Regions from separate parts of the Bradyrhizobium cosmicum genome, predicted to be linked through region 1. Evidence: predicted binding sites of a transcription regulator. Region 1 holds the regulator's gene; each other region holds the start of a gene.

The links. The regulator PhoB, encoded in region 1, activates phosphate uptake and scavenging genes when phosphate is short. The targets are predictions, from matches to a motif close to TGTCATNNANCTGTCAT.
Region 2: FNV92_RS11865 (UDP-2,3-diacylglucosamine diphosphatase) is a predicted target of PhoB. The motif match lies at 4,917-4,933, and genes of this name have one in related genera.
Region 3: phnC (phosphonate ABC transporter ATP-binding protein) is a predicted target of PhoB. The motif match lies at 2,867-2,883, and genes of this name have one in related genera.
Region 4: ugpB (sn-glycerol-3-phosphate ABC transporter substrate-binding protein UgpB) is a predicted target of PhoB. The motif match lies at 3,997-4,013, and genes of this name have one in related genera.

What each region holds. Positions count from the first base shown of each region.
Region 1 is NZ_CP041656.2:7,004,605-7,012,010, forward strand. It holds gene FNV92_RS33415 (Hsp33 family molecular chaperone) at 3-1,010, opposite strand; gene argF (ornithine carbamoyltransferase) at 1,290-2,213, opposite strand; gene FNV92_RS33425 (aspartate aminotransferase family protein) at 2,213-3,421, opposite strand; gene FNV92_RS33430 (GcrA family cell cycle regulator) at 3,873-4,385, shown strand; gene phoB (phosphate regulon transcriptional regulator PhoB) at 4,606-5,313, opposite strand; gene phoU (phosphate signaling complex protein PhoU) at 5,336-6,052, opposite strand; gene pstB (phosphate ABC transporter ATP-binding protein PstB) at 6,064-6,885, opposite strand; gene pstA (phosphate ABC transporter permease PstA) at 6,882-7,406, opposite strand, start outside.
Region 2 is NZ_CP041656.2:2,520,583-2,527,988, forward strand. It holds gene FNV92_RS11835 (nucleotidyltransferase family protein) at 1-1,376, shown strand, start outside; gene FNV92_RS11840 (glycosyltransferase family 2 protein) at 1,351-2,031, opposite strand; gene FNV92_RS11845 (hypothetical protein) at 2,038-3,027, opposite strand; gene FNV92_RS11850 (PqqD family protein) at 3,017-3,451, opposite strand; gene FNV92_RS11855 (Lrp/AsnC ligand binding domain-containing protein) at 3,540-3,785, opposite strand; gene thiD (bifunctional hydroxymethylpyrimidine kinase/phosphomethylpyrimidine kinase) at 3,941-4,741, shown strand; gene FNV92_RS11865 (UDP-2,3-diacylglucosamine diphosphatase) at 4,958-5,770, shown strand; gene FNV92_RS11870 (glycosyltransferase family 4 protein) at 5,784-6,827, shown strand; gene FNV92_RS11875 (threonine/serine dehydratase) at 6,890-7,406, shown strand, end outside.
Region 3 is NZ_CP041656.2:6,862,389-6,869,794, reverse strand. It holds gene FNV92_RS32755 (dihydrodipicolinate synthase family protein) at 1-78, shown strand, start outside; gene FNV92_RS32750 (DUF1045 domain-containing protein) at 253-951, opposite strand; gene FNV92_RS32745 (alpha-D-ribose 1-methylphosphonate 5-triphosphate diphosphatase) at 970-2,163, opposite strand; gene FNV92_RS32740 (LbetaH domain-containing protein) at 2,160-2,819, opposite strand; gene phnC (phosphonate ABC transporter ATP-binding protein) at 2,994-3,803, shown strand; gene phnD (phosphonate ABC transporter substrate-binding protein) at 3,866-4,801, shown strand; gene phnE (phosphonate ABC transporter, permease protein PhnE) at 4,875-5,759, shown strand; gene phnE (phosphonate ABC transporter, permease protein PhnE) at 5,810-6,604, shown strand; gene phnF (phosphonate metabolism transcriptional regulator PhnF) at 6,782-7,406, opposite strand, start outside.
Region 4 is NZ_CP041656.2:115,921-123,326, forward strand. It holds gene aroA (3-phosphoshikimate 1-carboxyvinyltransferase) at 1-300, opposite strand, end outside; gene FNV92_RS00485 (TIGR02300 family protein) at 473-877, shown strand; tRNA gene FNV92_RS00490 (tRNA-Ala) at 973-1,048, shown strand; gene FNV92_RS00495 (GIY-YIG nuclease family protein) at 1,188-1,430, shown strand; gene FNV92_RS00500 (MarR family winged helix-turn-helix transcriptional regulator) at 1,437-1,895, opposite strand; gene FNV92_RS00505 (organic hydroperoxide resistance protein) at 2,041-2,466, shown strand; gene FNV92_RS00510 (CaiB/BaiF CoA transferase family protein) at 2,644-3,846, shown strand; gene ugpB (sn-glycerol-3-phosphate ABC transporter substrate-binding protein UgpB) at 4,066-5,382, shown strand; gene ugpA (sn-glycerol-3-phosphate ABC transporter permease UgpA) at 5,428-6,309, shown strand; gene ugpE (sn-glycerol-3-phosphate ABC transporter permease UgpE) at 6,309-7,157, shown strand; gene FNV92_RS00530 (sn-glycerol-3-phosphate import ATP-binding protein UgpC) at 7,168-7,406, shown strand, end outside.

The DNA.
Region 1 (7,406 bases):
GCTTACGCGTCCTCCACACCCGCCTCATCCGGCGTGAACTCGTACACCGAAGAGCAGAATTCGCAGGTCACGACGACCTTGTCGTCCTTGACCATGTCGGCGCGGTCTTCGGCCGAGAAGCTCTTCAGCATCGCACCGACCGCATCGCGCGAGCAGGAGCATTGCGCCTTGAGGACCAGCGGATTGAACACGCGCACGCCGCGTTCATGGAACAGACGGTACAGCAGCCGCTCGCCGGAGAGATCCGGATCGATCAGTTCGACGTCTTCGACGGTCTCGATCAGCGAGCGTGCCTCGACCCAGGCGTCGTCTTCAGCGACCGCGTGCACCTCGACGCCCTCGGGCGCATCGCCGGGATGCAGATCGGCCTGCCGCGCGCGCTCCGGCGCCTTGGGCAGGAACTGCATCAGCATGCCGCCGGCGCGCCAGCGATGCTTGCCGCCGTCGTTCGAGCGCCACTCCTCGCCGACCGCCAGACGCACGCGCGTCGGGATCTGCTCGGAGCGCACGAAATATTCGTGGGCGGCATCTTCAAGGCTGCCGCCGTCGAGCGCGACGAGACCCTGGTAGCGGCTCATGTCGGGGCCCTGGTCGATGGTCATGGCGAGATGACCGCGGCCGAGCAGCGTGCCGGAATCCCTGATATCGCCGAGACGCTCGGCATCGAAGCGCGCATAGGCGCGCAGGCGATCCGGCGCCTGGTAGTCGACGACCAGGAACGACACCGGCCCGTCGGTCTGGGCCTGCAGGATGAAGCGGCCCTCGAATTTCAGCGCCGAGCCGAGCAGCGTCGTCAGCACGATGGCCTCGCCGAGCAGCTTGCCGACGGCGGCGGGATAATCGTGCTTGGTGAGGATCTCATCGAGCGCCGGGCCGAGCCGAACCAGCCGCCCGCGCACGTCGAGCGCGTCGACCTCGTAGGGCAGCACGGCGTCGTCGATGGGAACCGCCGATGGTGCGCGAACCGGGCCCTCTGGCCCGGTTTTCATGTCAGGGGATTGGGAAACCATGGCGCATTATCTGGGGTCGGAGGGCGGAAATGGAAGGGGGCGCGGGGTGGCGTGCTCCGGATGCAATATGAACTGTACCAAGCCGCCTCAAACTTGGTGTCGTCCCGGACAAGCGCAGCGAAGCGGAGCGCCGATCCGGGATCCATAACCACAGGCCTGAATTTGGCGAAGGCTGTCAGCCTCTACCAGCCTGGCACAAGAGACATTCCGCGGTATGGGTCCCTGCGTTCGCAGGGACGACAGTTGTCTACGAGGCGGCAACTGAGCATCCCAGCGAAGCTACTTCACCGCATCAAAACACCAGGCCAGAATGCCCTTCTGCGCGTGCAGGCGGTTTTCGGCCTCGTCGAACACGACCGATTGCGGACCGTCGATCACGTCGTCCGTGACTTCCTCGCCGCGATGGGCGGGCAGGCAGTGCATGAACAGCGCGTCGGGCTTGGCCAGCGACATCAGCTTCGCATTGACCTGGTAGGGCTTGAGCACGTTGTGACGATGCTCGCCCTCCTTGTCGCCCATCGACACCCAGGTGTCGGTGACGACGCAGTCGGCGCCCTTCACGGCGGCTTCGGGATCGGTGCCGAGCACGATCGGCGCGCCGGTCGCCTTGATGAAATCGCGCATGACTTTCTTCGGCGCAAGCTCCGGCGGGGTTGCGACGTTGAGCTGGAACTTGAAGCGCTCGGCGGCGTGGGCCCACGAGGCCAGCACGTTGTTGTCGTCGCCGGTCCAGGCCACCGTCCGGCCCTCGATCGGGCCGCGATGCTCCTCAAAGGTCATGAGGTCGGCCATCACCTGGCAGGGATGCGAGCGGCGCGTCAGGCCGTTGATGACGGGCACCGTCGCATATTCGGCAAGCTCGAGCAGCGCATCGTGGTTGAGGATGCGGATCATGATGGCATCGACATAGCGCGACAGCACGCGCGCGGTGTCGGCGATGGTCTCGCCGCGGCCGAGCTGCATCTCGGCGCCGGTGAGCATGATGGGCTCGCCGCCGAGCTGGCGCATGGCGACATCGAACGACACCCGGGTGCGGGTCGAGGGACGCTCGAAGATCATCGCCAGGGTCTTGCCTTCGAGCGGCCTGACCGGCTGATGCGCCTTCTGCTTCGCCTTCATGGCGGAGGATGCGGCGAGCATGCTCTTGAGCTCCGCCAGCGGCAACTCGTTGATATCGAGGAAGTGCTTTGGCGATTTGCTCATCAGCTTGCCGCCCGCTTGGTCTGGCTCGACGAGAGCGCTGCGCATGCGCGCTCGAGCCGCCCGACGCTGTCCTCGATCTCGGCTTCGGTGACGATCAAAGGCGGCAGGAAGCGCACGACATTGTCGCCGGCGCCGACCGTGAGCAGTTTTTCGCTCCGCAACGCCGCGACGAGATCGCCGGATGGCACCACGGCCTTGATGCCGATCAGGAGGCCCTCGCCGCGCACTTCGCTGACCACGCCGGGATGGCGGTCGATCACGGAGGCGAGCTTCTGCTTGAGCAGCAGCGACATCTTCTGCACATGATCGAAGAAGCCGGGCTTGAGCATGACGTCGAGCACGGCATTCGCCGCCGCGATCGCCAGCGGGTTGCCGCCGAAGGTCGAGCCGTGCGAGCCGGGCCCCATGCCGGAAGCGGCGTCCGCGCTCGCCAACACCGCGCCGATCGGGAAGCCGCCGCCGAGCGCTTTCGCCAGCGACATCACGTCAGGTATGACGCCGGTGCGGCGATGCGCGAACAGATCGCCGGTGCGGCCCATGCCGGTCTGCACCTCGTCGAACGCCAGCAGCAGCCCCTTGTCGTCGCAGAGTTGGCGCAATGCCCGGAGGAAGGCAGGCGTCGCCGAACGCACACCGCCCTCGCCCTGGATCGGCTCGATCAGGATGCCGGCGGTCTGCGGACCGATCGCCTTCTTCACGGCCTCGATGTCACCGTGCGGGACCTGGTCGAAACCGTCCATCGGCGGACCGAACCCTTCGAGATATTTCGCCGATCCTGTCGCGGCCAGCGTCGCCAGCGTGCGGCCGTGGAAGGCGCCCTCGAAGGTGATGATGCGATAGCGCTCCGGATGCCCCTTGGAGAAGTGATGATGGCGGACCAGCTTGATCACACCCTCCAGCGCCTCGGCGCCGGAATTGCAGAAGAACACGAAGTCCGCGAAGCTTTCATTGCACAGGCGCGCGGCAAGCTTCTCGCCGTCCGGGCTCTGGAACAGGTTCGACATGTGCCAGAGCTTGGTCGCCTGCTCCTGCAACGCCTTGACCAGCGCGGGATGGGTATGGCCAAGCGCATTCACCGCCACGCCGGAGGTAAAATCGAGATAGCGCTCGCCATTGGTCGCGATCAGCCAGCAGCCTTCGCCGCGCTCGAAACCGAGGTCGGACCTGGCGAAAACGGGGAGCAAATGCGGCGCTGCGCTGTTAGTCATGACTGTCACTTGAATGTTGCGGACGGTGAGCGTGCATTACGCAACGCACCATTCACCGGCCCGGAAAACGAAACGTGCCGCCTTTTAAGGGCGGCACGCGGGACTATCTTATGCCCCGTGAAACGGGTGTCAATGCCGCCCGGAAAGCCTCGCGAAACGCTGAATCCGTAGTCTTGCGGTGGCGATTTTGCGGGATTTCGCCACGGAACATGTGGAAGCGAGTCGGCGGACTCTTGCGCGTGAGTCACGCCATATTGTAGCGTTTGGCTTGTCAGATACGACATCTCGTGCGGCAGTTCTGATCTCTAAGTCCTCATGTACCGGCGTAAACGTTCGGGCGGCTCTCGGTGCCCGGCGAGCCTTAAGGGATTCTGACGGCACGGGTTTTTCGAGGCTTAGGCATTCGCTGTGCAGCCCCAGGATGGTGGCGCGCGGCGAAGGAAAGGGTGCAATGACCGTTTTGACCTGGTCGGATGATCGCGTCGAGCAACTGAAGAAGCTCTGGGAGGCCGGGTTGTCGGCCAGCCAGATCGCGGCAGAGCTCGGTAATGTCACCCGCAACGCCGTGATCGGCAAGGTGCACAGGCTCGGCCTGTCCGGCCGCGCCAAGAGCCCTTCATCCGCCGCGCCGCGCCCGCGCAAGGCGCGTCCCGCCCAGCACATGATGCGGGTGAGCCGGCCCATCGCGCGCGGCAACACCGCGCTGGCACAGGCCTTCGAGGTCGAGGTCGAGGCCGAACCGGTCACCTACGACAACGTGGTGCCGATGAGCCAGCGGCTGTCGCTGCTGGAGCTCAACGAGGCGACCTGCCACTGGCCGGTCGGCGATCCCTCGAGCCCGGACTTCTTCTTCTGCGGCGGCAAGGCGCTCTCCGGCCTGCCCTATTGCGCCCAGCACTCGCGGGTTGCGTATCAGCCGGCAGCGGATCGCCGGCGCGCGCCGGCCAAGCCGGGTCCGCGCTGAGTTCGTCGCGGGCGGCCAGTCGTCGCCCGAAGAGGTCTCAACAAATTGGATGTCGTCCCTGCGAACGCAGGGACCCATAATCCCGGTGCACAGTCACCGCGGGATCGTCACTCCAAGTCTTCGCCCAACCACGTCCGGTGGTTATGCGTCCCTGCGTTCGCAGGAACGACATCGGAGGATGCGGTAGCAGCCCGCCCGATCACGTCTGCTTTAGCGAACCTTACGTCTGCTCGGCCTTGGCAAACCGATCGTCGAGCGCGTAGCCGGCGCCGCGGACGGTGCGGATCGGGTCCTGCTCGCGGCCGAGATTGAGCAGCTTGCGCAGGCGGCCGATATGCACGTCGACGGTGCGCTCGTCGATGTAGATGTCGCGGCCCCAGACGCTGTCGAGCAGTTGCTCGCGCGAGAACACCCGGCCGGGATGCTCCAGGAAAAACTCCAGCAGGCGATATTCGGTCGGACCGAGGTCGATCGGCCGGCCCGAGCGCGCCACGCGGCGCTTGTCGCGATCGAGCTCGATGTCGCCGTAGGCCAGCACGGTGGCGAGCCGCTCCGGGCTGGCGCGACGCAGCAGGCCCTTCACGCGCGCCAGGAGCTCCGGCACCGAGAACGGCTTGACGATGTAGTCGTCGGCACCGGTCGCAAGGCCCCGCACCCGCTCGCTCTCCTCGCCGCGCGCGGTGAGCATGATGATCGGCAGCTGCTTGGTCTCCGGCCGGGTGCGAAGCCGCCGGCACAATTCGATGCCGGACAATCCCGGCAGCATCCAGTCGAGCACGATCAGGTCGGGAATGTGCTCCTTGAGACGGGTGTCGGCGTCGTCGCCGCGCATCACCGTCTCGACGTCATAGCCGTCGCCTTCGAGGTTGTAGCGAAGCAGCTCGGTGAGAGCCTCCTCGTCCTCAACCACCATAATGCGTGCGCCCATCGGGTCGTCGCTCCTCAAGTCGTCAGGTATTCGGAACCGTCGTGGCAAAGGTCGTCATGTCGCCCTTCGGCCGCTTGTCGGTGATCGCCTGACCTTCGATCATGTAGAACACGGTCTCGGCGACGTTGGTGGCGTGATCGCCGATACGCTCGATGTTCTTGGCGCAGAACATCAGATGGATGCAGAACGAGATGTTGCGCGGATCCTCCATCATGTAGGTCAGGAGCTCGCGGAACAGCGAGGTGCAGATGGCGTCGACTTCCTCGTCGCCCTTCCACACCGCCATCGCCGCCGGCAGGTCGTGCGCGGCGTAGGCGTCCAGCACCGACTTGACCTGCTGCTGCACGAGGTCGGTCATGTGCTCGAGGCCGCGGAACAGCTTGAGCGGATGGAAATCCGTCTCCAGCGCCGCGACGCGCTTGCCCATGTTCTTGGCGAGGTCGCCGATCCGCTCGAGATCGGTCGCAACCCGCATGGCGCCGACGATCTCGCGCAGGTCGACCGCCATCGGCTGGCGGCGCGCGATGGTGAGCACGGCGCGCTCCTCGATCTTCTTCTGCAGCGCGTCGAGCTCGGCGTCGATGGCGACGACGCGCTGACCGAGCGCGACGTCGCGGCGGATCAGCGCGTCGACGGAATCGACGATCATGCGCTCGGCGATGCCGCCCATTTCCGCGACCAGCCGGGTGAGTTCCTGCAGGTCGGTGTCGAAGGCCTTTGCGGTATGTTCAGTACCCATGTCCCGTCTCCTCAACCGAACCGGCCGGTGATGTAATCCTGGGTGCGCCGATCGGTCGGCGACGTGAAGATCTTGCTGGTGTCGTCGAACTCGATCAACTCACCGAGATACATGAAGGCGGTCTTGTCGGAGACGCGCGCAGCCTGCTGCATGTTGTGGGTGACGATCGCGATCGTGTAGTTCTCGGACAGCTCCTGGATCAGCTCCTCGACCTTGGCGGTCGAGATCGGATCGAGCGCCGAGCACGGCTCGTCGAACAGGATCACTTCCGGCCGCACCGCGACGGTGCGGGCGATGCAGAGGCGCTGCTGCTGGCCGCCCGAGAGCGACAGGCCGGAGGCGTTGAGCTTGTCCTTGACCTCGTTCCACAGCGCGCCGCCGCGCAGCGCCTTCTCGACGCGGTCGTCCATCTCGGACTTCGAGATCTTCTCGTAGAGACGGATGCCGAAGGCGATGTTCTCGTAGATCGTCATCGGGAACGGCGTCGGCTTCTGGAACACCATGCCGACGCGGGCGCGCAGCAGGTTGAGGTCGAGCCGGGGGTCGAGGATGTTGGTCTGGTCGAGCATGAGCTGACCGGTGGCGCGCTGGCCCGGATAGAGGTCGTACATCCGGTTGAAGATGCGCAGCAAGGTCGACTTGCCGCAGCCCGACGGGCCGATGAACGCCGTGACGCGGTTGGTGCCGAGCGCGAGGTTGATATTCTTCAGCGCGTGGTGTTCGCCGTAATAGAAGTTCAGGTTGCGCACCGTCACCTTGGCCGGGGCCTCGGGCAGCACCGGCGCCTGCGGCAACCCACCGGCCGCGCTCATCGATACGGAAAGCTCACTCATTTTGCGGTCCTCTCGGCGCCAAGGATGCGCGCGCCAATATTCAGGGCAAGAACGGTCAGGGTGATGAGCAGGGCCCCGCTCCACGCCAGCTGCTTCCAGTAGGCGTAGGGGCTCTGCACGAAGTTGTTGATGGTGACCGGCAGGTTCGCCATCGTCTTGGTCAGGTCCAGGCTGAAGAACTGGTTCGACAGCGCGGTGAAAAGCAGCGGCGCGGTCTCGCCGGCGACGCGGGCGGTGGCGAGCAGCACGCCGGTGATGAGGCCGGCGCGGGCCGAGCGGTAGGCGATCCGCTTGATCACCAGCGAACGCGGCAGGCCGAGCGCCGATGCCGCCTCACGCAGTGCGTTCGGCACCAAGAGCAGCATGTCCTCGGTCGTGCGCAGCACCACCGGGATGACGATGACGGCCAGCGCGAGACAACCGGCGATCGCCGAGAAGCCGCGCATCGGCACCACCACCGCGCCATAGATGAACAGGCCGATGATGATCGAGGGTGCCGAGAGCAGGATGTCGTTGATGAA
Region 2 (7,406 bases), 2.8 Mb from region 1:
TGCGCGGCGTCGTCAAGCATGTCTGGCTGTCGAACGCGACGCGGGTCCGCGACGTCGTCGCGGCCAGCGCGGCGCTGGAGCAAGCCGGCATCGCCTCGCTGCTGATCAAGGGCGGGGCCTTGTTCGCGCGAGACGAGAGCTACATGGCCAAGCGCATGACCGGAGATTACGATCTCCTGGTCCGACGCACCCAGGCGAAACGTGCCATCGACGTGCTGCGGCAGGCCTCGTTCCGCAGCCAAGGCATGAAGGTCGAGCTGTTCTTGGAATCCGATTTCGACCGCGACATCCACGCGGTCGCGATGTCGCGGGCCGGTTTCAGCCGGTCCATCGACCTGCATTGGCGCGCGCTGTTCTGGCTCGAGGACGAGAGCCTGACCGAGGAGCTGTTCAGCACCGCCGAGACGGCGACGCTGCTGACGCACGAGGTGCTGATCCCCGGGCTTGCCGAGCATCTGGCGATCGCGGCGATGCGCCCGGAGCCGGCCGATCAGAGCGAGATGGTCTCCCGGGCACTCGAGGTCGTGCATGTTCTGGAGAGCGCCGGCGGCAAGGTCGACTGGGATCGTTTCCGTTCGATCGTGACGCGCTACGATGGCAGCCTGTTCGCGGCGCAATTGCTCGACGTCGTCGCGCGCGAGATGCCGGAGCTCGTGCCGGACGGTCTGGTCGATGAGTTGTGGCGCTACAGCCCGCCCGGGAAGTCCGTCGAGATCGCCATTCGCGCGGTACCGCGAGCGCAGCGCTCGCAATGGCAGCACTTCTGGGTCGCCTTCTTCGCGGCCCTGCGCGCGCAGTTCAAGGGCCCGTTCCGGGGCAGGGATTGGCTGAGGCTGCCGGGCGCTGCCGCCGCGGCGTTCGATGCCAGTGCCGTGCATTTTCCCCTGTTTCGGGATGCGATTCTGAAGCGGGTCTGGCAGCGGGCGGCGCGCGTGCCACATCCTCTGCAAGGCAAGGACGTCTGGTTCGGGCAGGGGTTCTCGATTCCGGAGGACGAGGGACGCTGGACCGATCAGCAGTTCGCGGTCATCGGCGTGCCGGTCGACGGACAATCGCAGGGGTTCGCCGACGTCGAGCTCGCGGTGATCCCGTTCCTGCCGCCGGGCACGGAGCGCTTTCGCTTCGCCGCCTATGCCGGCGGCGAGGTGCTGCAGGTCACCACCGGGCGCAAGGATCCGATGCCGTTCAGGGTCGCCCTGAAGGCGAACATCGTCGGCAAGGACAAGCGCAAGATCGTCGTCGCGCTGCGGATGCGGGACATGCGTCGCCCGATGGACATCGGCCATTCGATCGACCACCGCCTGCTCGGATTGTTCGTGAAATCGGTGTCGGTCAACGGCGTGCCGGTGTTCACTCCGGCGGGCGCTGCGCCTTGATGGCCTTGCGCAGCGCCATCAGCGTCTGGAGATTTTGAGCTTCCGTATGGAGGCGGCCGCCATTGCCGGGATGCAGCCGGCGGCGGACGACGATGTCGTCGACATGCGCGGTTTTGAGCCCGCCCTGCTTGGCGCGGCCGAGCCAGGCGATGAAGAAGGTCGCGGGCAGCGTCTGGTCGAACGCGCCGATCCGCATCAAGGCGGCGCGCCGGATCAGCATGCATTGCTTCAGCTCGCCGGGCATGATCTCGACGGCCGGAGTGAGGCGCGCGCGCTGCTGCTCCGGCACGTCGGGGCTGAGGAATTGCTGCACCTTGCCGAAGACGGCGTCGAGCTCGCCATCGCGTTCGAGCCGCGCCAATTGGAGCTCCTGCTTGCGCGCCGTCCAGAGATCGTCCGCATCGCAGAAGCCGATCAGCTCACCGCGCGCCAGCGCGAGGCCCTTGTTGACGGCGACGGCCTGGCCGCTGTTTCCTTGCGTGAGCGCGACGATGCGGCCGCCGAAGCGGTCGAGAACGCCGCGCGTGCCGTCGGTGGATCCATCGTCGATGACGATGACCTCGTCGGGCGGGACCGTCTGGCCGAGCACGCTCTCGATCGCCTCGGCGATGTAGTCTTGCGCGTTGTAGGCGGCGATGACGACGGAGACGCGCATGCGGCCTCAGAGCTGGTCGAGCTGGCGGCCGAACGCCGGGGGAATCTCCATCGGCGCGGTGCCGGTGTCGGCGAAGAACACCGGCCCAAGGCCAGCGATCTTCGCGACCTTGTCGGCAATTTCGTTCGGCCATCCCGGCAGTTCGTAGGCCGTGGTCGGCAGCAGCGCACGAAACGCATCCGACGGCCTGGCCGGGGTGAATTCGGGCATCGCTGCGCCGCGCCGGCGGGGGATGAAGGTCGCGCGCAATCTGCCGCCGCCGATGCGGTCACCGAGATCGGCGAGGCTGAGCTCATGGCGCGGCTCGCCGTTGAAGTCGGAGACCGCCGTGGTCTTGCCGATGAAGTCTTGAAACGTATCGATCAGGGCAGGGCGCAGCCGCGCCGAGCAGAACAGCGGCTCGATCTCGCCGGTCGCGCTGTTGACCGCAACGAAGTCGTCGCCCGCGTAAAGCCAGCCGGCCTTGGCGCAGGCCAGCGCCGCGGTGGTCTTGCCGCTGTGGCCTTCGCCGGCGAGCAGCGTGAAGCCCGCGTCGCCGCCCACGGCCGCGGCATGGACCGCGCACCAGGGCGTCTCGTGCATCATCGCATGGATCAGCGAGATCGCGGGACGGCTGCGAATCCAGGGCGGCGCCTCGCCCTTCGGCAGCCAGGCGATGCCGCGCCTTGCCGCAAGGTCGACCGCGTACAGCACGGGAATGACGGCGGGCTGCCACACCGAATAGACGCCGTCCTCGATCAAGAGGCGCGGCTTCTCGGCGGCGTCCGGCACCAGCGCGGAGAGATCGTGATGATCAGCGGTGATGAAGCGCAGGTCGAGATCGATATGGCCCGACGTGCTCTGGATGTAGGCCGGCAGGAACATGCCGGCCAATTCCTGTGATGCAAATCCGAGGCGCAAGCCGAACGGGCCGCAGCGCGCGTGCGCCTCGACCGGCTCCGATGTCCTGGCGAAGATCTTCGCGATCTCCCGCCGGATGAAGCCGCTAGCTTTCATTGGTCTCGCGCAGCGGCCAGCCCTGCTCGCCGGCGTCGTGCACGGGATCCATCAGCAACAGCTCCCGCAGATTGTCGAAGCGCTGGAATTCCGGGGCGACGAATGCGCCCGCCAGGACCGGCGACCAAGTCTCCATGGAGGTCTCGCTACGCGCCTCGGGGGTGCCCTCGGCGATGAGGCCTTCCGCCAGCATGCTGTCGACGAAAGCCTGCACCTGTCGTGTGATGGAGGGCACATCGCCGCCGGTCGCTGCGGCGAGGGCGCCGGCAATTTCCTCAACCGTTCGGTTGACATTCAGGCCGAGCCAGATTTGCGCGGCGCTGCCGTCGAGGTTGTAATAGACGCCGTTCTGATAGTTGGCGAGCACCACTTCACTATCAAATTGCTGGCTGATCAGCAGCGGCACCGACGTGGTGAGAGCCATGACTTGCTCGGTACTCGGTTCATTTCCAGTGGCTGGACGCTAGCACAGGCGAGCGGAGGCGCAACCTGCGCCCGGCGTGAATTCCGGGTCACTTGGCGCCAAAAGCCTTGAAGGTGATGATGGTGAGCGTGTCCTGAATGCCAGGCAGCACCTGCACCTTCTCGTTGATGAAGTGACCAATGTCGGTGTCGTTGTCGACGTAGAACTTCACCAGCAGGTCGTAATGGCCGGCCGTGGAGTAGATTTCGGAGGCGATCTCGGCTTCGGCGAGCGCATTGGCGACCGTATAGGACTGGCCGAGCTTGCATTTGATCTGGACGAAGAAAGGAACCATTGCAGTCACTCCGAAGGCGTATCTGGCCGCTAATAGGCCAAAACCGGCCGGATTTAGCAAGCGAACTTGCTGCCCCCGGGCGCAGGCGAACTTGCTGCCCCGGGGTCCGCGCGCTAGGTGTGGATCATGGCCCTGAAACATCGGAAATTCGCCTCATGACGACGCCCGTGGCGCTCACCATCGCCGGCTCCGATTCGAGCGGCGGCGCCGGCATCCAGGCCGACCTGAAGACCTTTGCCGCGCTCGGCGTCTATGGCGCCTCCGCCATCACGGCGCTGACGGCGCAGAATACGCGGGGCGTGACCGGCATTCACGCCGTGCCGGCGGAGTTCGTCGCCGCGCAGATCGATGCGGTGTTCTCCGATCTCGAGGTCGGCGCGGTGAAGATCGGCATGGTGGCGCAGGCCACCAGCATCGACGCGATCGCGGCCGCGCTGTCGCGCTGGACTCCCCGCCACATCGTGCTCGATCCCGTGATGGTCGCAACCTCCGGCGACCGCCTGCTGGCGTCGGAGGCCGTGGAAGCGCTGCGCACGAAGCTGATGCCGCTTGCCTCGGTGATCACGCCCAACCTGCCGGAAGCCGCGGCTCTGCTCGACGAGCCGATTGCGACAAGCGAGGCCGGGATCGAGAGCCAGGGGCGCCGCCTGCTCGCGCTCGGCTGTCGCGCGGTGCTGATCAAGGGCGGGCACGGCGAGGGCGCCGAGAGCATCGACTATCTCGTTGATGCGGAGGCGACGATCGCGCTCGCCGCGCCGCGCGTCGCGACCCGAAACACCCATGGCACGGGATGCTCACTGTCCTCGGCGGTCGCGGCGGGGCTTGCCAGAGGCGAGGATCTCGAGCGCGCCGTGCGCAACGCCAAGGCCTGGATCAGCGCGGCGATTGCGGCCGCCGATCGCTTCAGCGTCGGTCACGGCCACGGACCGGTCCACCATTTCCACAAGTTTTACTGACGTCGGCTGCGCGCGGTGCGGCGGCTACCGCCGTTAACCACCGAGGCCGCGTCTCCCGAGCTCTTGCGGACAATCATTGCCGCTTCATGTCGCCTGATTGTCGCATGCGACTGATATTCGCAGGACGGGCGAGGCGAGGTTTGATTCGTATCCGAGGGTGCCTCAGAGGTTCAATGGTCATCCCCCTGTCACGGGATATTGTTACAGGCATGTCGCATGGGAAGTTACGATATGAGTGACGAGAGCCCTGAAAGGCGCTTTCGCACCTTGTTCATCTCCGATGTTCATCTCGGAGCCCGCGGTTCTCAGGCCGACCTTCTGCTGGACTTCCTGCGCTACCACGACGCCGATACGATCTATCTCGTCGGCGACATCGTCGATGGTTGGGCGCTGAAATCGAGCTGGCACTGGCCGCAATCGCATAACGACCTCGTCCAGAAGCTGCTGCGCAAGGCGCGCAAGGGCGCCAAGATCATCTACATCCCCGGCAATCACGACGAATTTCTGCGCAACTATTACGGCACGCATTTCGGCGGCATCGACGTGGTCGAGAACACCGTCCACACCGGCCCGGACGGCAAGCGCTACCTCGTCATCCACGGCGACATCTTCGACCTCGTGGTGCAGAACGCGCGCTGGCTCGCCCATCTCGGCGACAAGGCCTACGACTTCGCGATCCAGATGAATCGCTTCGTCAATTTCTTCCGGCGCATGTTCAAGGTGCCCTATTGGTCGCTGTCGCAATGGGCCAAGCAGAAGGTCAAGAACGCCGTCAACTACATTGGCGCGTTCGAGCAGGCGCTCGCGGCCGAAGCGCGCCGCCACGACGCCGACGGGGTGATCTGCGGCCACATCCACTACGCCGTCATCCGCGACGAGGCCGGCATCCGCTACATGAATTGCGGCGACTGGGTCGAGAGCTGCACCGCGCTGGTCGAGCACGACGACGGTCATTTCGAGATCATCACCTGGGCGGATCACGCGCAAAAGCCTGCGGCCGTTCCGCAGGTGGCAGCCAGAGCTGCATGACGGAGGCCGCCTGATGCGCATCCTGGTCGCGACCGACGCCTGGCACCCGCAAGTCAACGGTGTGGTTCGGACGCTGACCAAGCTTGCTGATGCGGCCGAGGCGCTCTGCGTCGAATTCACGTTCCTGACGCCGCAATCGTTCCGCACGTTCGCGATGCCGAGCTATCGCGATGTGCGGCTCGCGATGCCGCGGCCGGCCAGGATCGTAGAGCTGATCGAGGAGGCGCGCCCCGACAGCATCCATATCGCGACCGAAGGGCCGATCGGCCTGATGGTCCGCCGCTATTGCCGCCAGCGCAAGCTGCCGTTCACGACCAGCTTCCATACGCGTTTCCCCGAATATATCCGCGCCCGGGTGCCGGTTCCGGAATCCCTGATCTGGCGCGCGCTGCGCCGATTCCATGCGCCCAGCCGGGCGGTGATGGCGGCAACGCCGGCGCTCGCCCGCGAGCTTGGCGAGCGCGGCTTTGCCAACGTCGTGCTCTGGCCGCGCGGCGTCGACACTCATTTGTTCCATCCTCGCGCCATCGATCTCTGCCTCCCGGCACCGGTGTTCCTCTCGGTCGGCCGCGTCTCGGTCGAGAAGAATCTCGAGGCGTTCCTCGATCTCGACCTGCCCGGCACCAAGGTGGTCGTCGGCGACGGCCCGGCGCGCGTGGCGCTGGAGGAAGCCTATCCGGATGCGATCTTCCTCGGGCAAAAGCACGGCGAGGAACTGGCGGATATCTATGCTGCGGCCGACGTGTTCGTGTTCCCGAGCAAGACCGACACCTTCGGCCTGGTTCTGCTGGAAGCGCTCGCCAGCGGCCTGCCGGTGGCTGCCTTCCCGGTGAAAGGCCCCCGCGACGTGATCGGCGATGCGCCGGTCGGGGCGCTGGATCACGATCTGCGCAATGCCTGCTTCGCCGCGCTCGACATCTCCCGGCAAGACTGCGTGGAGTTCGCCGCCGACTACACCTGGGAGGCGTCGGCGAGGGCCTTTGTCGACAGCATCAAGGCGGTGGGCGCGGTGCTGCCCGGCCGAAACGACGCGGAACAGCCACGCTTCGTCGCCTGAGGGACAAATTCCTCTCGCGGAGGTGTCTTCCCAGCCGTCATTGGCCGAGATACAAATTGCTGATGACAGAACAGCCCCTTCCGGTCAGCTCTGCTGACATCGATGCCGCAGCGCGCGTGATTGCGCCTTTTGCCATCCGCACCCCGCTGCTGTCCTTTCCCGTGCTCAACGAGCGCGTCGGCGCCAAGGTCTTCCTGAAGCCGGAGATGCTCCAGCGCACCGGCTCCTTCAAGTTCCGCGGCGCCTTCAACAAGGTCGCCTCGATCCCGCAGGACCAGCGCGCCGGCGGTGTCGTCGCGTTCTCCTCCGGCAACCACGCCCAGGGCGTGGCGGCGGCGGCGAAGATCCTCGATATGCAAGCCACCATCGTGATGCCCGCGGACGCGCCGCTGTCGAAGCGCGAGCGCACCAAGTCCTATGGCGCCGAGGTCGTGCTGTACGACCGCTACAATGACGACCGCGAAGCGATCTCGCGCGGGATCGCCGAGAAGCGCGGCGCGACGCTGGTTAGGCCCTATGACGATCCGTTCGTGATCGCAGGGCAGGGCACCGCCGGCCGCGAGATCGCGGAAGACATGG
Region 3 (7,406 bases), 140 kb from region 1:
CTGCATCCGGCGACGCGGGCAGGGTTGCTGGAGCTGGCTCGGGAGCGCGATGCGCTGGCGCTAAGGTGGGGGAGTTAAGTCTCTCCCCCGTCCGCTGTCGTCCCGGACAAGCGAAGCGCAGATCCGGGACCCATAGCCCCAGGGAGAAGTTTGGCGAAAATTCGAAGTTGGCACCTCGCGCCATAACCTCTCCCTGTGGTTATGGGTCCCCGCGTACGCGGGGACGACACGGACTATGACGCGCAATTTCGTCTAACCAGTCAGCTTCCATTCGCCGATAATGCTGAAGCGTGCCTTGGCATCGTCCTGCCTGAACAACGCGATGCGATCAGTCGCGAGCGTATCGAGCTTCAGCGACTCAAACCGTCCCCGCAGCATCTCCAGAACCGGCCCGCGTCGCTCCGCGTCCAGTCGTCCCGTCAACGTCATGTGGAAGCGGAATTCCTCCATCACGTAAGGGTAGCCCCAGCGATCGAGATAATCGCGCTGGCGCTCGCTGAGCTTCTCGGGTTTCCGCCGCGCGCGGTCTTCCGCCGTCAGGACGGCACGAAACGAATCGAAACTGAGGACGCAATCGGCGGCGAGCTGTTGCAGCGTGTCGACCGACTCGGCCGGGATGACTGCAATGAAGCCGCTGATGGCATCGACGACGGGCCGGATCGACGGGATCGGCCGCGCTTTGCCGGCGAATTCGGCACATACCGCCATGAGCTCCGCTTCGGTCCTGCCGGCCGCCAGCGCCATCGGCGCCTTCAGCGTGCCGTGAAAACCATACTTGCGGGGATCGGCGGTGATGTCGCGCCAGTCTGGAGCGATTTGCAAAGCCTCAGCGGGGAAGGGCACCTCTTGACCGGTATAGGCATCGTAGCCAAGCAGCTCGGCGCCGAAGCGGGAGAGGGCGCTGTCGCTGCCTGCGGCAGAATAGATCGCGTAGCGGGGGAAACCGGTCATGGCTTCAGCATAACCAATTTATGCCGCAACGACAGCCTCGCGCGGCGTCGCCGCCACGCTGAGCAGCCGCGTCGCATCGGTGAGATGCACAAGCTTGCCGCCTGCGATCACCGCGACCAGCCGCGGCCGCAGCGGTATGGTGTCGTCGACCAGCAGAATGTCGGCGCGGCGTCCTTCGGCGATAAGGCCGCGGTCGGCAAGGCCGGTCGCGCGCGCGGGCCCGGCGGAGACCAGGTCCCAGGCCTTCGCCAGCGGCAGCACGCCGTCGGCGGCGAGGCGGAAGGCGGCCAGCAGCTGCGCGGGATAGTAATAGTCCGACGCCAGCACCGAGCAGAGCCCCTTGGCGATCATGTCGGACGCCCTGGTCCAGCCGGTGTGGCTGCCGCCGCGCACGACGTTCGGCGCGCCATAGACGATCGCATCGCCGGCGCTGGCGGCCGCCCGCGCCGTCTCCTCGTTGATCGGAAACTCCGCGATGTCGGTGCCGAGCTCGCGATACTCCCGGCGCATCGCCGGCGTTGCGTCGTCATGCGAAAGCATCCGCACCCCGGCGGCGCGGGCAACCGCGGCCAGCCGCGACACGGAAGCGGGCACGTCGGCTGCGCGCGAGACGATACGCGCGACCAATCCGTCGAAATCCTCGCTCGTCAACCCGGTCCGTTCCACCATGCGATTGCGTTTGCGCGGCTTGGCCATGTCGGCGACGGTACCGTCCATGTGGTCGTTGAAGGCGAACAGGTCGACGCGCCCTTCGGCGAGCCATTGGGTGATCTCGGCCTCGGCGCCGAGATTGTAGGTCTCGTGCCGCAGGTGAAAGCGGGTGTCGGCGGCGAATTGCGGGCGCTGCCGCTCGATCGCCTCCATCAGCTCCCGGGCATTGTCGGCACTCCGCAGGCCCGGTTCCCACGAGCAGGTCGTGGCGTGAAACACCGTGGTGATGCCGTTGCTGATCGCCTGACGGTCGCTGTCGGCGAGCGCGACGTCGATCGGGAAGTCGACGCCGGCGCGCGGCATCATCTGCCGCTCGAAGGCGTCGCCGTGCAGATCGACGATGCCGGGCAGGACCAGCAGGTTGCGCGCATCGATCGCCAGCCGCGCCCGGCCGCCAGGCGCATCGACCCGTGCAATGTCCGGACCGGACACGCCAAGCGATGTCTCGACGAATTCGGCGCCGATCAGGGCTCGGCCGCCTTCAAGGAAAATGTCTGTCACGCGACCGCGTTTCGTTTGCTGGCAGGAGAGTCTGCCCGTGCTTCATACGTGGAGAGGAAATCTTCAATCCCGAGCTTGCGGAAATCGGGCAGGGCTTCACGCAATTTGTCGTGATCCCAGTCCCACCAGGCCAGCTTTGCAAGCCGCCCGGCGATCTCTTCCGAGAACCGCCGCCGCACGATGCGCGCCGGATTGCCGGCGACGATGGTGTAGGCCGGCACGTCTTTGGTGACGATGGCCCCCGCGGCAATCACCGCGCCGGTGCCGATGTTGCGGCCCGGCAGCACGATCGCGCCGTGGCCGATCCAGACGTCATGGCCGATATGGATGTGATGCTGGCGCCGCCACGCAAAGAAGTCCGCGTCGTCGCTCTCGCCCGGGAAGTAGGCGCTCGCGCGATAGGTGAAATGGGCCTGCGTGGCGCGCTGCATCGGATGATTGCCGGGATTGACCCGCGTCATCGCGGCGATCGAGCAGAACTTCCCGATGGTGGTGTAGGTGATCTGCGCGTCGTTCACGACGTAGGAGTAGTCGCCCATCGTGACTTCGGTGAGGATCGTGCGTGCGCCGACTTCGGTATAGGCGCCGAGCCGGGTCTCCTGCAGCTTCGCGGAAGCATCTACGGTCGGTTGAACTGAAAGCACCTTGCCGGCCATGTTGCATCCGAGGGTTTGAGGGCGGGCGTTTCTCTTCGAGTGGCTTGATGACAATGTCATGACGAGGCGATGACAGGGGACGAAGTGCGTATCATCGCCGCATCGCAGCGCGCGTGTCACACAAGTGTCAAGCGCCGGCGCTAGCGGTGGGTCCCAGCTACTCTGGAGCCCTCTATGCTGGTGGTTGAAGGTCTGACCTGCCGCTTCGGCGCAAAAGCCGCGGTGGACAACGCCTCGTTTCAAGTTTCTCCCGGCGGCTTCGTCGGAGTGATCGGGCGCTCCGGCGCCGGCAAGTCGACCATGCTGCGCATGATCAACCGGCTCGCGACGCCGACCGAGGGCCGCATCCTGTTCGATGGCCTCGACGTGACCCCGCTGCGCGGCAAGGAGCTGCGGCAGTGGCGGGCGCGTTCGGCCATGATCTTTCAGCAATTCAATCTGGTCGGCCGGCTCGATGTGCTCACCAACGTGCTGATGGGGCGTCTCGCGACGATGCCGGCCTGGCGCTCGCTGACGCAGACCTGGCCCGAGCAGGACAAGGCACTGGCGATGTCGGCGCTCGAGCAGTTCGATATCGCCTCGCTCGCTGCCCAGCGTGCCGACCAGCTCTCCGGCGGCCAGCAGCAGCGTGTTGCGATCGCCCGCGCGCTTGTCCAACAGCCCGACATCATCCTTGCCGACGAGCCGATCGCCTCGCTCGATCCGCGCAACACCAAGATCGTCATGGATGCGCTGCTGCGCATCAACAAGCATTTCGGCATCACCGTGCTCTGCAATCTGCATTCGCTCGATCTCGCCCGCAGCTATTGCGACCGTCTGATCGGCATGGCGCAGGGCCGCGTGGTGTTCGACGGTGCACCGGCCGCGCTGACCGATCACGTCGCGCGTGAGCTCTACGATCTCGAAGCCGCCGATGTCATGGGTGGTGCGTCCGCGCCAGCCCACGATGGCGTCCCTGCGCTCGGGACGGCCGCGGCTGCCTGAGCCACGCCACCAGCCTAGTTGCCAGTTTTGCGTCAACCGACCCAACCGATGAAGAGGGTATCATGATCACTCGCAGACTCATCCTCGCCGGCGCCGCCGCGCTCGCGTTCACGACCTCAGCCTCCGCCGAGGACTGGAAAGCCAAATATCCCGAGCTGACCTTCGCGGTCATTCCCGCGGAAAACGCCTCGGGCGTGACCGAGCGCTGGGCGCCGTTCATGAACTATCTCTCCAAGGAACTGGGCGTGAAGGTCACGCTGCGCATCGCCAACGACTACGCTGCGGTCATCGAAGGCCAGCGCGCCGGCAACATCCATATCGCCAGCTATGGCTCGGCGTCGTTCGCCCGCGCGCGCCTGACCGGCGTCAAGACCGATGCCTTCGCCAACGATATCAACGCCGACGGCTCGACCGGCTACTATTCGGTGTTCTTCGTCAAGGCGAACAGCCCCTACAAGAGCGTCGATCAGCTCAAGGGCAAGAACCTCGGCCTTGTCGACCCGAACTCGACCTCCGGCAACAACGTGCCGCGCTTCGAGCTCGACAAGATGGGCATCACCGACGCCGACACCTATTTCAGCAAGGTCGTCTTCACCGGCAGCCACGAGAACGCGATCCTGGCGCTGGCGCAGGGTACGGTCGACGTTGCCGCGAACCAGTGGACCAGCGACGACGATTCGACGCTGGCGCAGATGCTGACCAAGGGCATGCTGAAGAACGCCGATGGCTCGCCGATGAAGAAGGACGATTTCCGCATCATCCACAAGTCGGCGCCGATCATCAACGGCCCCTACGCCTACAATTCCGACCTGCCGGAAGAAGCCAAGGCGGCGATCGCGAAGGCGTTCTTCGACGCGCCGGCCAAGGACAAGGCGGCCTTCGATCGCCTCCAGGACGGTCAGAAGAAGGGTTTCCATCCCGCCACCACCAAGGACTGGGATGGCACGATCGAGCTGATCAAGTTCGTCGATGCACTGCGTAAGAAGAAGGCGTCCTGATATCAGGGTGACGCTACTCGAGCCGGGTCGATGGACCCGGCTCTTTCTCTTTTGACGGGTCCTTTTCCGACCAATGACCATCGCGGTTTCGATCCTGCCCGAGCAGCAACTGGCTGCGCTGAACGCCGCCTATGGCCAGGCAGTTGCGCGCAGGCGATGGCGTCTGCTGTTCGGGGCGGCGGTGTTCGCCGCCGCGCTGCTCCTCGCCGCGGTCGGTGCGGAAGTGAATCTGCGCACGCTCTTCACCTATTTCGGCAATTTCGTCAGCTATTTCGACCGTATCTTTACCCTCGATACTGGTCAGCGTGCCTGGACCGATGCCGGCGAGTGGTTTTGGGGTTGGCGCAAATGGCTGAAGATGCTCGGCGAGACCCTGCTGATCAGCTATGTCGGCACGCTGACCGGCGCAGTCTTCGCGTTTGCACTGAACTTCTTCGCCGCTGAAAATACCTCTCCTGCGCCCTGGCTGCGTTTCGTGGTACGGCGCCTGCTCGAATTCGCGCGCACCGTGCCAGGCATCGTCTTCGCTCTGATCTTCGTGATTGCGTTTGGGCTCGGCCCGATGGCGGGCGTGCTGGCGATCGCGATCCACTCCACCGGTGCGCTCGGAAAGCTGTTCTCGGAGATCGTCGAGAACGCCGACATGAAGCCGGCCGAAGGCATCCGCTCGACCGGCGCAAGCTGGCTCTCTTGCATGCGCTTTGCGATCGTGCCGCAAGTCACCGCGGGCTATGCCAGCTACGCGCTGCTGCGCTTCGAGATCAACGTCCGCGAAGCCTCGGTGATGGGCTTCGTCGGTGCCGGCGGCATCGGCCAGGAGCTCGTCGTCGCCATCCGCAAATTCTATTATTCGGACGTCAGCGCCATCCTGCTCACCATCATCGTCACGGTCTTCATGATCGATATCGCCACAGGCTGGCTGCGCGGCCGCCTGTTCGGCAAGGGGGCGCGAACGTGACGAGGCAGCGCGAGGTCGATACCGCGCAGATTCGAGCGCGCTACCCCGATGTGTTCGACCGACCGGCCTCGGCGCGGCTCGCAATGCCGGCGATGATCGTCGCGGCGCTAGCAGTCTTTGTGTACGGGCTGGTCGATCTCGATTTCTCGCCGTCGCGGTTCATCAACGGTCTCAGCCAGCTCGGCTGGATCAGCATGATGATGATCCCGCCGGATCCCGGTTCTTCGCTGCCGATCTACCTGAAGGCGCTCGGCGAGACGCTCTCGATCGCGCTGCTCGGCACGACGCTGGCCGCGGTGTTTGCGCTCCCGGTCAGCCTGTTTGCCGCACGCAACATCGTGCCGTCAAAAATCCTGCGCTTCCCTGTCAGGCGCTTCCTGGATTCGATCCGCGGCGTCGACACGCTGATCTGGGCGCTGGTGTGGATCAACGTGGTCGGGCTCGGCCCGTTCGCCGGCGTGCTCGCGATCGCCGTGTCGGATTTCGGCGCCTTCGGCAAGCTGTTCTCCGAGGCGATCGAGGGCGCCGACCAGAAGCAGGTCGAAGGCATCCGTGCCTCCGGAGGCAGCCCGCTGCATGAGATCCGCTTCGGCCTGCTGCCGCAGGTGCTGCCTGTCATCGCCGGCCAGGTGCTCTATTTCATCGAGTCGAACACGCGCTCGGCCACCATCATCGGCATCGTCGGCGCCGGCGGCATCGGCCTCCAGCTCGCCGAGCAGATCCGCGTACTGGAATGGCAGAAGGTGTCGTTCCTGATTTTGATGATCCTGGTCGCTGTCGCCGCGATCGATTTCATTTCGAGCAAGCTGCGGTTTGCGATCATCGGACCAAGGGCGGTGGCGTAGGTTCTTCGCCTCTCCCCGCCTGCGGGGAGAGGCCGACGCGCGTAGCGCGGCGGGTGAGGGGGACTCTCCACGAATCCGACTCCTGCCGTGATTGCGGAGACAGCCCCTCACCCCAACCCTCTCAGCGCGGGCGAAGCCCGTCGCGCGCCCGTGATAACGGGGAGAGGAAGAGGCAGCTCACCCGTTCTCCACCAGAAACTCCACCCGCTCCGCAGCGAACCGCGAGTGCTTGGTCACCAGCGGTTTGCCGTCGAGATCGTGATCGGTCGCGTCGACCACCAGGATCGGCCGGCCCAGCGGCAGGTCCAGCCGTGCAGTGTCGGTCGCATCCACGATGCCGGCCGTGATCCTCGTCGCGCCGCGGCGATAGTCGCGCACGCCATAGTGCTCGAGCAATTTCGTCATCGAACGCGTCGCGGCGAACACCTCGCCTGCGCCCGGAAACAATTCCGCTGACAGCCAGGTGGTGGAGACACAAATCGGCGTGCGGTCGGCTAGCCGGATCGCCTCGATCCGCACCAGCGGCGCGCCGGTCTTCAGACCGAGCTCCCGCGCCAGTTCACGGGTCGCGACGTCATCGGTCGCTTCGATCAATCGGCCATGCGGCTCGCGGCCGTCGGCACCGACGATCTCGGAGAAGCGCGTGCGCGAGCGCAGGGGATAAGCGAGGCGCTGCGCCTCGACATAGGTTCCGCTGCCGCGCTCGGCACGCACGATGCCGCGCTCGGCAAGGGCTGCCAGCGCGCGCCGCACGGTGTGGCGGTTGACGCGATAAGTTTCGGCGATCTCCGTCTCGCCCGGC
Region 4 (7,406 bases), 380 kb from region 1:
GGAGTTGCCGAAATCGAGCGGCTCCTTGGGCTCGGCAAAGCCGGCGACGCCGACGCCGTTCACCTTCCAGGCGAAATCGCCGGTGCGCTCGACCCTGGCGCCCAACGCCTGCATGGATTTGGCGGTGTTGAGGACGTCCTCGCCCTCCAGCAGGCCCGAAATCCGGGTTTCGCCGACCGCGAGCGCGCCCAGGATGAGCGCACGGTGGGAAATCGACTTGTCCCCGGGCACCCGTACTTTTCCGGTCAGGGGGCCGCTGGCCCGCGACGTGAGCGGCGTCGGCTTGTCGGAATGGGTCAAGATTGTGTCCTTGGATGTACCCCTGGATGCCCCTTTGGGGCTCGCGGGCAGGTACCACAAGGTATCCTCGCCGTCACCGGCATGTCTTTCTCCCGTAATGCGCTATTGACAGCGGGCCGCCAACTAGCCAAGTGAAACACCGCTTTTCCGACATTCCCAGGATTCCTCTGCCGTGGCCAAGTCCGAACTCGGAACCAAACGTATTTGCCCGACCACGGGCAAGAAGTTCTATGACCTCAACAAGACTCCGGTGATCTCGCCCTATACCGGCGAAGTGGTGCCGATTGCGCCGATTGCGCCGGCCCGCGCGAGCCGGGCCGAACCCCGCCATGCGCCGGCCGCCGACACCGCGCCGGAGCCGGCGGAGGTCGAGGAGGTTTCGCTCGAGGAGGCCGACGCCGAGGAAAACACCGGCAAGGTCAAGGCTGTCGTGCCCGAATCCGAGGACGATATCGAGGTCGACGAGACCATCGAGGACGATGACGACGATGATTCGACCTTTATCGCCGACGACGAAGAGGGCGATGAGGACGTCACCGACATCATTGGTGACGTCGGAGGTGATGAAGAGACTTGAGATCAGCCCTGATCTGTGAAAAAGGGTGCACCGCGCGAGTCACCAGGCTCGCCGGTCGGGAGTGATCTACCAGGATCGTCCCATTTAAGGACTACGGGGCCATAGCTCAGCTGGGAGAGCGCTTGCATGGCATGCAAGAGGTCGGCGGTTCGATCCCGCCTGGCTCCACCACGCTTCGCCCTTCGGGCTACGCGTGGCGCAGCCGCGCACAGCCCGAAGGGCGAAGCGTGGTGTCCGGCGAAGCCCGAGGGGCGAAGACGGACTGGTAGACGCGCCCCCTATCCCTAAGCTTCCGCCGTGCGAGCCTACGATGTGGTACGTCTACATCATCCGCAGCATCGAATTCCCCGACCAAGAATACATTGGCGCGACCGAGGATTTGAAGCGGCGCATTCCAGAGCACAATGCCGGTAAATCCGCTCATACTGCCAAGTTCAAGCCGTGGAAGCTGGTCTGGTATTGCGCTTTCCCCGACAAGCTGAAGGCCTTGGCATTCGAGAAATATCTCAAGTCACACTCAGGCCGCGCCTTCTCAAAAAAGCGGCTCTGCTGATTCTCCCTACTCCCCAATCACCGCATTCAGCCTGTCCCGCAGCGCGACGATCTCGTCCTTCATCGCCACCAGTTCCGAGACCGAACAGTCCGATGCCGCCAGGATCGATTGCGGCACGCTGCGCGCCTTGTCTTTCAACGCGTGGCCCTGGGGCGTCAGTGTGATCAGCACCTGCCGCTCGTCCTCGCTCGAGCGCGTGCGCTTGAGCAGATGGGCGGCCTCGAGCCGCTTCAGGAGCGGGGTCAGCGTGCCCGAATCGAGGAACAGCTTCTCGCCGATGTCCTTCACCGGCACGTTGTCGCGCTCCCACAGCACCAGCATCACAAGATATTGGGGATAGGTCAGGCCGAGGCGGTCCAGCAGCGGCTTGTAGACACGGTTGAAGGCGTGCGCGGCGGAATAGACCGCGAAGCAGATCTGGTTGTCGAGGCGTTGCGGATCCAGGGTCGATAATTTCCGGGGCATGGAGAATCTCACGAGGCTTTCCTCATTCTGGGGCCGGCCGGCGGCACATTCAATTGCGAACAATTAAATGTGAGGCATGCAAATATCAATTGCACACAATCTAATTGTTTGCGACATAGAGATCACCCAACCCGAGGAGACGAAAATGTCCGTGAACGTTCTCTACAAGACCAGCGCAAAAGCCACCGGCGGCCGCGACGGCCATGCCGCGACCCTCGACGGCGCGCTCGACGTCAAGCTCACCACGCCGAAGGAGCTCGGCGGCGGCGGCGGCGCCGGCAACAATCCCGAGCAGCTGTTTGCGGCCGGCTACGCCGCCTGCTTCATCGGCGCGATGAAATTCGTGGCGTCCCAGGGCGGCCCGAAGGTCCCGGCTGACGCTTCCGTCACCTCGACCGTCGGCATCGGCCCGCGCTCGGAAGGCGGCTTCGGCCTCGACATCGATCTCGCCGTCTCGCTGCCGGGCCTTGCCCGTGCCGAAGCCGAGGCGCTGGTCGAGAAGGCCCACCAGGTGTGCCCCTACTCCAATGCCACGCGCGGCAATGTCGACGTTCGCCTGACGGTCGTCTGATCCAACGGCGGATTGGCTGGCCCGAGATCCCCCTCGGGCCGGCTGCTTCCGTTTCGTTTTGCCGCGCCGCGGGATTGCACGGCGGCCCTGCATACGCCCCACCGCAACAAGCCATTGCTGGCACAAAAAAACCTCGCTAGGCCTGTGATCAAACGCCGACACAGGGGAAGCGAAGGCATGACTGAAGCCGTTTTGGGCGCAATGACCGGACTGCGCGTCATCGATCTCACGCGCGTGCTTGGCGGTCCCTACTGCACCCAGATCCTCGCCGACCATGGCGCCGACGTGATCAAGGTCGAGCCGCCCGCGGGCGACGAGGTGCGCGACTGGGGTCCTCCCTTCCACGAGGAGGACGCGGCCTATTTCATCGGCATCAACCGCAACAAGCGTTCGATCGGCCTCGACCTCGCCTCCGAAGGCGGCCGCGCCGTGCTGCTCAAGATGCTCGAGACGGCCGACGTCCTGATCGAGAATTTCAAGCCGGGCACGCTGGAGAAATGGGGTATCGGCAACGAGGTGTTGCGCGAGAAATTCCCGCGCCTCGTGCATTGCCGGATCTGCGGCTTCGGCGCCGACGGCCCGCGCGGCGGTAATCCGGGCTATGACGCCATCATCCAGGCCATGACCGGCATGATCGCGGCGACCGGCTCGCCGGAGAGCGGGCCGATGCGGATCGGCGTGCCGCTGGTCGACATCGGCACCGGCCTCTATGCGGCGATCGGCATTTTGATGGCGCTGTCGGAACGGCAGCGCTCGGGCAAAGGGCAGTTCCTGGAGACGACACTGTACGAGACCGGCCTTGCGATCATGCATCCGCACACCGCGAATTATTTCATGCATGGCAAGCCGCCCGGCCTCACCGGCAACGAGCATCCCAATCTCGTTCCCTACGCGATCTTCCCGACCAAGACCGACAACATCTTCATCGGCGTCGGCAATGACGGCACCTTTCGCAAGCTCGCCAAGGAGATCGGCAAGCCCGAGCTCGGCACCGATCCGCGCTTTGCCCGCAACAAGGACCGCATCGCCAATCGAGAGGCGCTGCGCGCCGAGCTCGCCGCGGTGTTCAGCCAGCACGAGGCGGAACCGCTGTGCAATCGCCTGCTTGCCGCGGGCCTGCCCGCAGGTCCGGTGCAGAAGATCGACCAGGCGTTGACGAACCCGCACACGATCGCGCGCGGCGATATTATCGAAAAGGATTGGTACAAGGGCGTGGCCTCGCCGATCCGGCTCGATCGCAGCAAGCCGAGCCTGCGCCGCCTGCCACCGAAATTCAGCCAGCACGCTCAGGAGGTGCTGGGCGAGTTCGGGTATTCCAAGGCCGAGATCGACGCCATGGTCGAGAAGGGCACGGTCTGCGGCCCCGAGCGCAAGCGATAGGAACCCCTCACCTCATCACAGAAATGATGCCGCACTGCGGCGCGGGCATGCATGTACACTGCGAACGGAGGAGGCTGCCTGCGTCGCCTTAGCCTATTTGACGGCTTCCCATTTAGCAGCGCTTGCCGCTTTCGTTTCTCCCGCTTACACAGTCATGTGAACGTCATATGGCGCTGCTAGCGCAAGCGATCTTTTTGACGGCCAAGGGAGGTTTACTTGATGGCTCTTCGACACTTTGGAGCGGCTGCCGCATTTGCAGTCACGGTTGGCATGACGGCTTCGCCGGCGCTGGCTGTGACCGAGATCCAGTGGTGGCACGCGATGACCGGCGCCAACAACGACGTCATCGTCAAGCTCGCCACCGACTTCAACGCGTCGCAGACCGATTACAAGGTCATTCCGACCTACAAGGGCAACTACCCCGACACGATGAACGCCGGCATCGCCGCGTTCCGCGCCGGCAACGCCCCGCACATCATGCAGGTGTTCGAAGTCGGCACCGCGACCATGATGGCCGCGACCGGCGCCGTGAAGCCCGTCTACAAGCTGATGGCCGACGCCGGCGAGAAGTTCGATCCGAAGAACTATCTGTCCGCGATCACCGGCTACTACTCGACGTCGAAGGGCGAAATGCTATCGTTCCCCTTCAACTCGTCCTCGACCGTGATGTGGGTCAACCTCGACGAGCTGAAGAAGGCGAACGTCGAGATCCCGAAGACCTGGCCGGAAACCTTCGCGGCTGCCAAGAAGCTTCACGACAACGGCCATCCGACCTGCGGCTTCTCCGGCTCCTGGGTTACCTGGGTCAATCTCGAGCAGCTGTCCGCCTGGCACAACGTGCCGCTCGCCAGCAAGGCCAACGGCCTCGACGGCTTCGACACCGTGCTCGAGTTCAACGGACCGCTTCAGGTCAAGCACCTCGAGAAGCTGATCGAGCTGCAAAAGGACAAGACCTACGACTATGCCGGCCGCACCAACACCGGCGAAGGCCGCTTCACGTCGGGCGAATGCCCGATCTACCTGACCTCGTCGGCGTTCTTCGGCAACGTCAAGGCACAGGCCAAGTTCGCCTTCACCGCTGTGCCGATGCCGTATTATCCTGACGTCAAGGGCGCGCCGCAGAACTCGATCATCGGCGGTGCCTCGCTCTGGGTCATGGGCGGCAAGTCGGCCGACGAGTACAAGGGCGTCGCGAAGTTCCTGACCTTCCTCTCGGATACCGACCGCCAGGTCTATATCCACAAGGCCTCGGGCTACCTGCCGATCACCAAGGCGGCCTACGCCAAGGCGAAGGAAGAAGGCTTCTACAAGGATCAGCCCTATCTCGAGACCCCCCTGCTCGAGCTGACCAACAAGGAGCCGACCGAGAACTCGCGGGGCTTGCGCCTCGGCAACATGGTGCAGCTGCGTGACGTCTGGTCGGAAGAAATCGAGCAGGCGCTGGCCGGCAAGAAGACCGCCAAGCAGGCGCTCGATGCCGCCGTCGAGCGCGGCAACACGATGCTGCGCCAGTTCGAAAAGACCGCTGTAAAATAAGGCGAAGGCGCCGGCAGGCACCAAGATCTGCCGGCGCCACCCATCATGCAAAAGCAAGCCATTTTCCAATCCAAGCTATTGCCCTACGCGCTGGTTGCGCCGCAGCTCGCGATCGTCCTGATTTTCTTTTATTGGCCGGCCCTGCAGGCGGTGATCCAGTCCTTCCTGCTGCAGGATGCCTTTGGCCTATCGACCACCTTCGTCTGGTTCGAGAACTATATCGATCTCTTCAAGGACCCAGCTTATTTCGAGGCGATCGTCCGGACCTTCCTGTTCTCGTTCGCCATCGCCGTCTCATCGCTGTCCTTTGCGCTGCTGCTCGCCGTCATGGCGGACAAGCCCCTGCGCGGCTCGATGCTCTACCGCACGCTCTTGATCTGGCCCTATGCGGTCGCGCCGCCCGTGGTCGGCGTTCTCTGGATCTTCATGCTGCATCCCTCGCTCGGCGTGCTCTCGCGCTATCTGCGCGCAATGGGCATCGACTGGAATCCGCTGCTCGACGGCGACCAGGCCGCGGCACTGATCATCCTCGCTGCCGCCTGGAAGCAGATCTCCTATAATTTCCTGTTCTTCCTCGCCGGCCTGCAAGCGATCCCGAAGAGCGTGTTCGAGGCCGCCGCGATCGACGGCGCCCGGCCGATGCGGCGGTTCTGGACCGTGACCTTCCCGCTTCTGTCGCCGACGATCTTCTTCCTGCTGGTCGTCAACATCGTCTACGCCTTCTTCGACACCTTCGGCATCATCGACACCATGACGCGCGGCGGTCCCGGCACATCGACGGTGACGCTGGTCTACAAGGTCTATTCCGACGGCCTCCTCGGCGGCAATCTCGGCAGCTCGGCGGCGCAGTCGGTGATCCTGATGGTGATGGTCATCGTGCTGACGGGAATCCAGTTCCGCTTCGTCGAACGCAAGGTCACCTACTGATGGTCGAGGAAGAGGGCTTCCGGCGCTACGTCGCCCATTTCATCCTCTGGATCGGGATCGCGGTCGTCGCGTTTCCGGTCTACATCGCGATCATCGCCTCGACGCAGGACAACGCGCTGATCGCCAACGGGCAGATGTCGCTGCTGCCGGGCGGGCATTTCCTCGAGACCTACTACCAGACCATCTTCGTCGGCACGAGCGGCTCGACCCGCGAGCCCGTCGGCAACATGATGCTGAACTCGCTGGTGATGGCGCTGGCGATCGCGATCGGCAAGATCGCGATCTCGATCATCTCGGCCTACGCGATCGTGTATTTCCGCTTTCCGTTCCGGATGCCGATCTTCTGGATCATCTTCATCACGCTGATGCTGCCGGTCGAGGTGCGCATCTATCCGACTTACAAGATCGTCGCCGACCTCCACATGCTCGACAGCTATGCTGGCCTCGCGCTGCCGCTGATCGCGTCGGCGACGGCGACGTTGCTGTTCCGCCAGTTCTTCATGACCGTGCCGGATGAGCTGCTGGAGGCGTCGCGCATCGACGGCGCCGGCCCGTTGCGCTTCTTCTGGGATACGCTGCTGCCGCTGTCGCGCACCAACATGGCGGCGCTGTTCGTGATCCTCTTCATCCTCGGCTGGAATCAGTATCTCTGGCCGCTGCTGATCACCACGCGCGACGACATGCAGACCATCCAGGTCGGCATCCGCAAGATGATCACCACCACCGACGCGCTGACCGAATGGCCGATCGTGATGGCGACTGCCGTGCTGGCGATGCTGCCGCCGGTGTTCGTCGTCGTCGTGATGCAGAAACTGTTCGTGCGCGGCCTGGTCGAGACCGAGAAGTAAGTGAGTTCTTATGGCTAACGTCACCCTGCACAACGTCCGCAAGACCTATCCCGGCGGCTTCGAGGCCATCAAGGGCGTCAACGTCGATGTGGCCGACGGCCAGTTCTGCGTGCTGGTCGGCCCTTCCGGCTGCGGCAAGTCGACACTGCTGCGCATGGTCGCGGGGCTCGAGACCGTCACCGGCGGCGAGATCGATATCGGCGGACGAATCGTCAACCAGATCGAGCCCGCCGATCGCGACATCGCGAT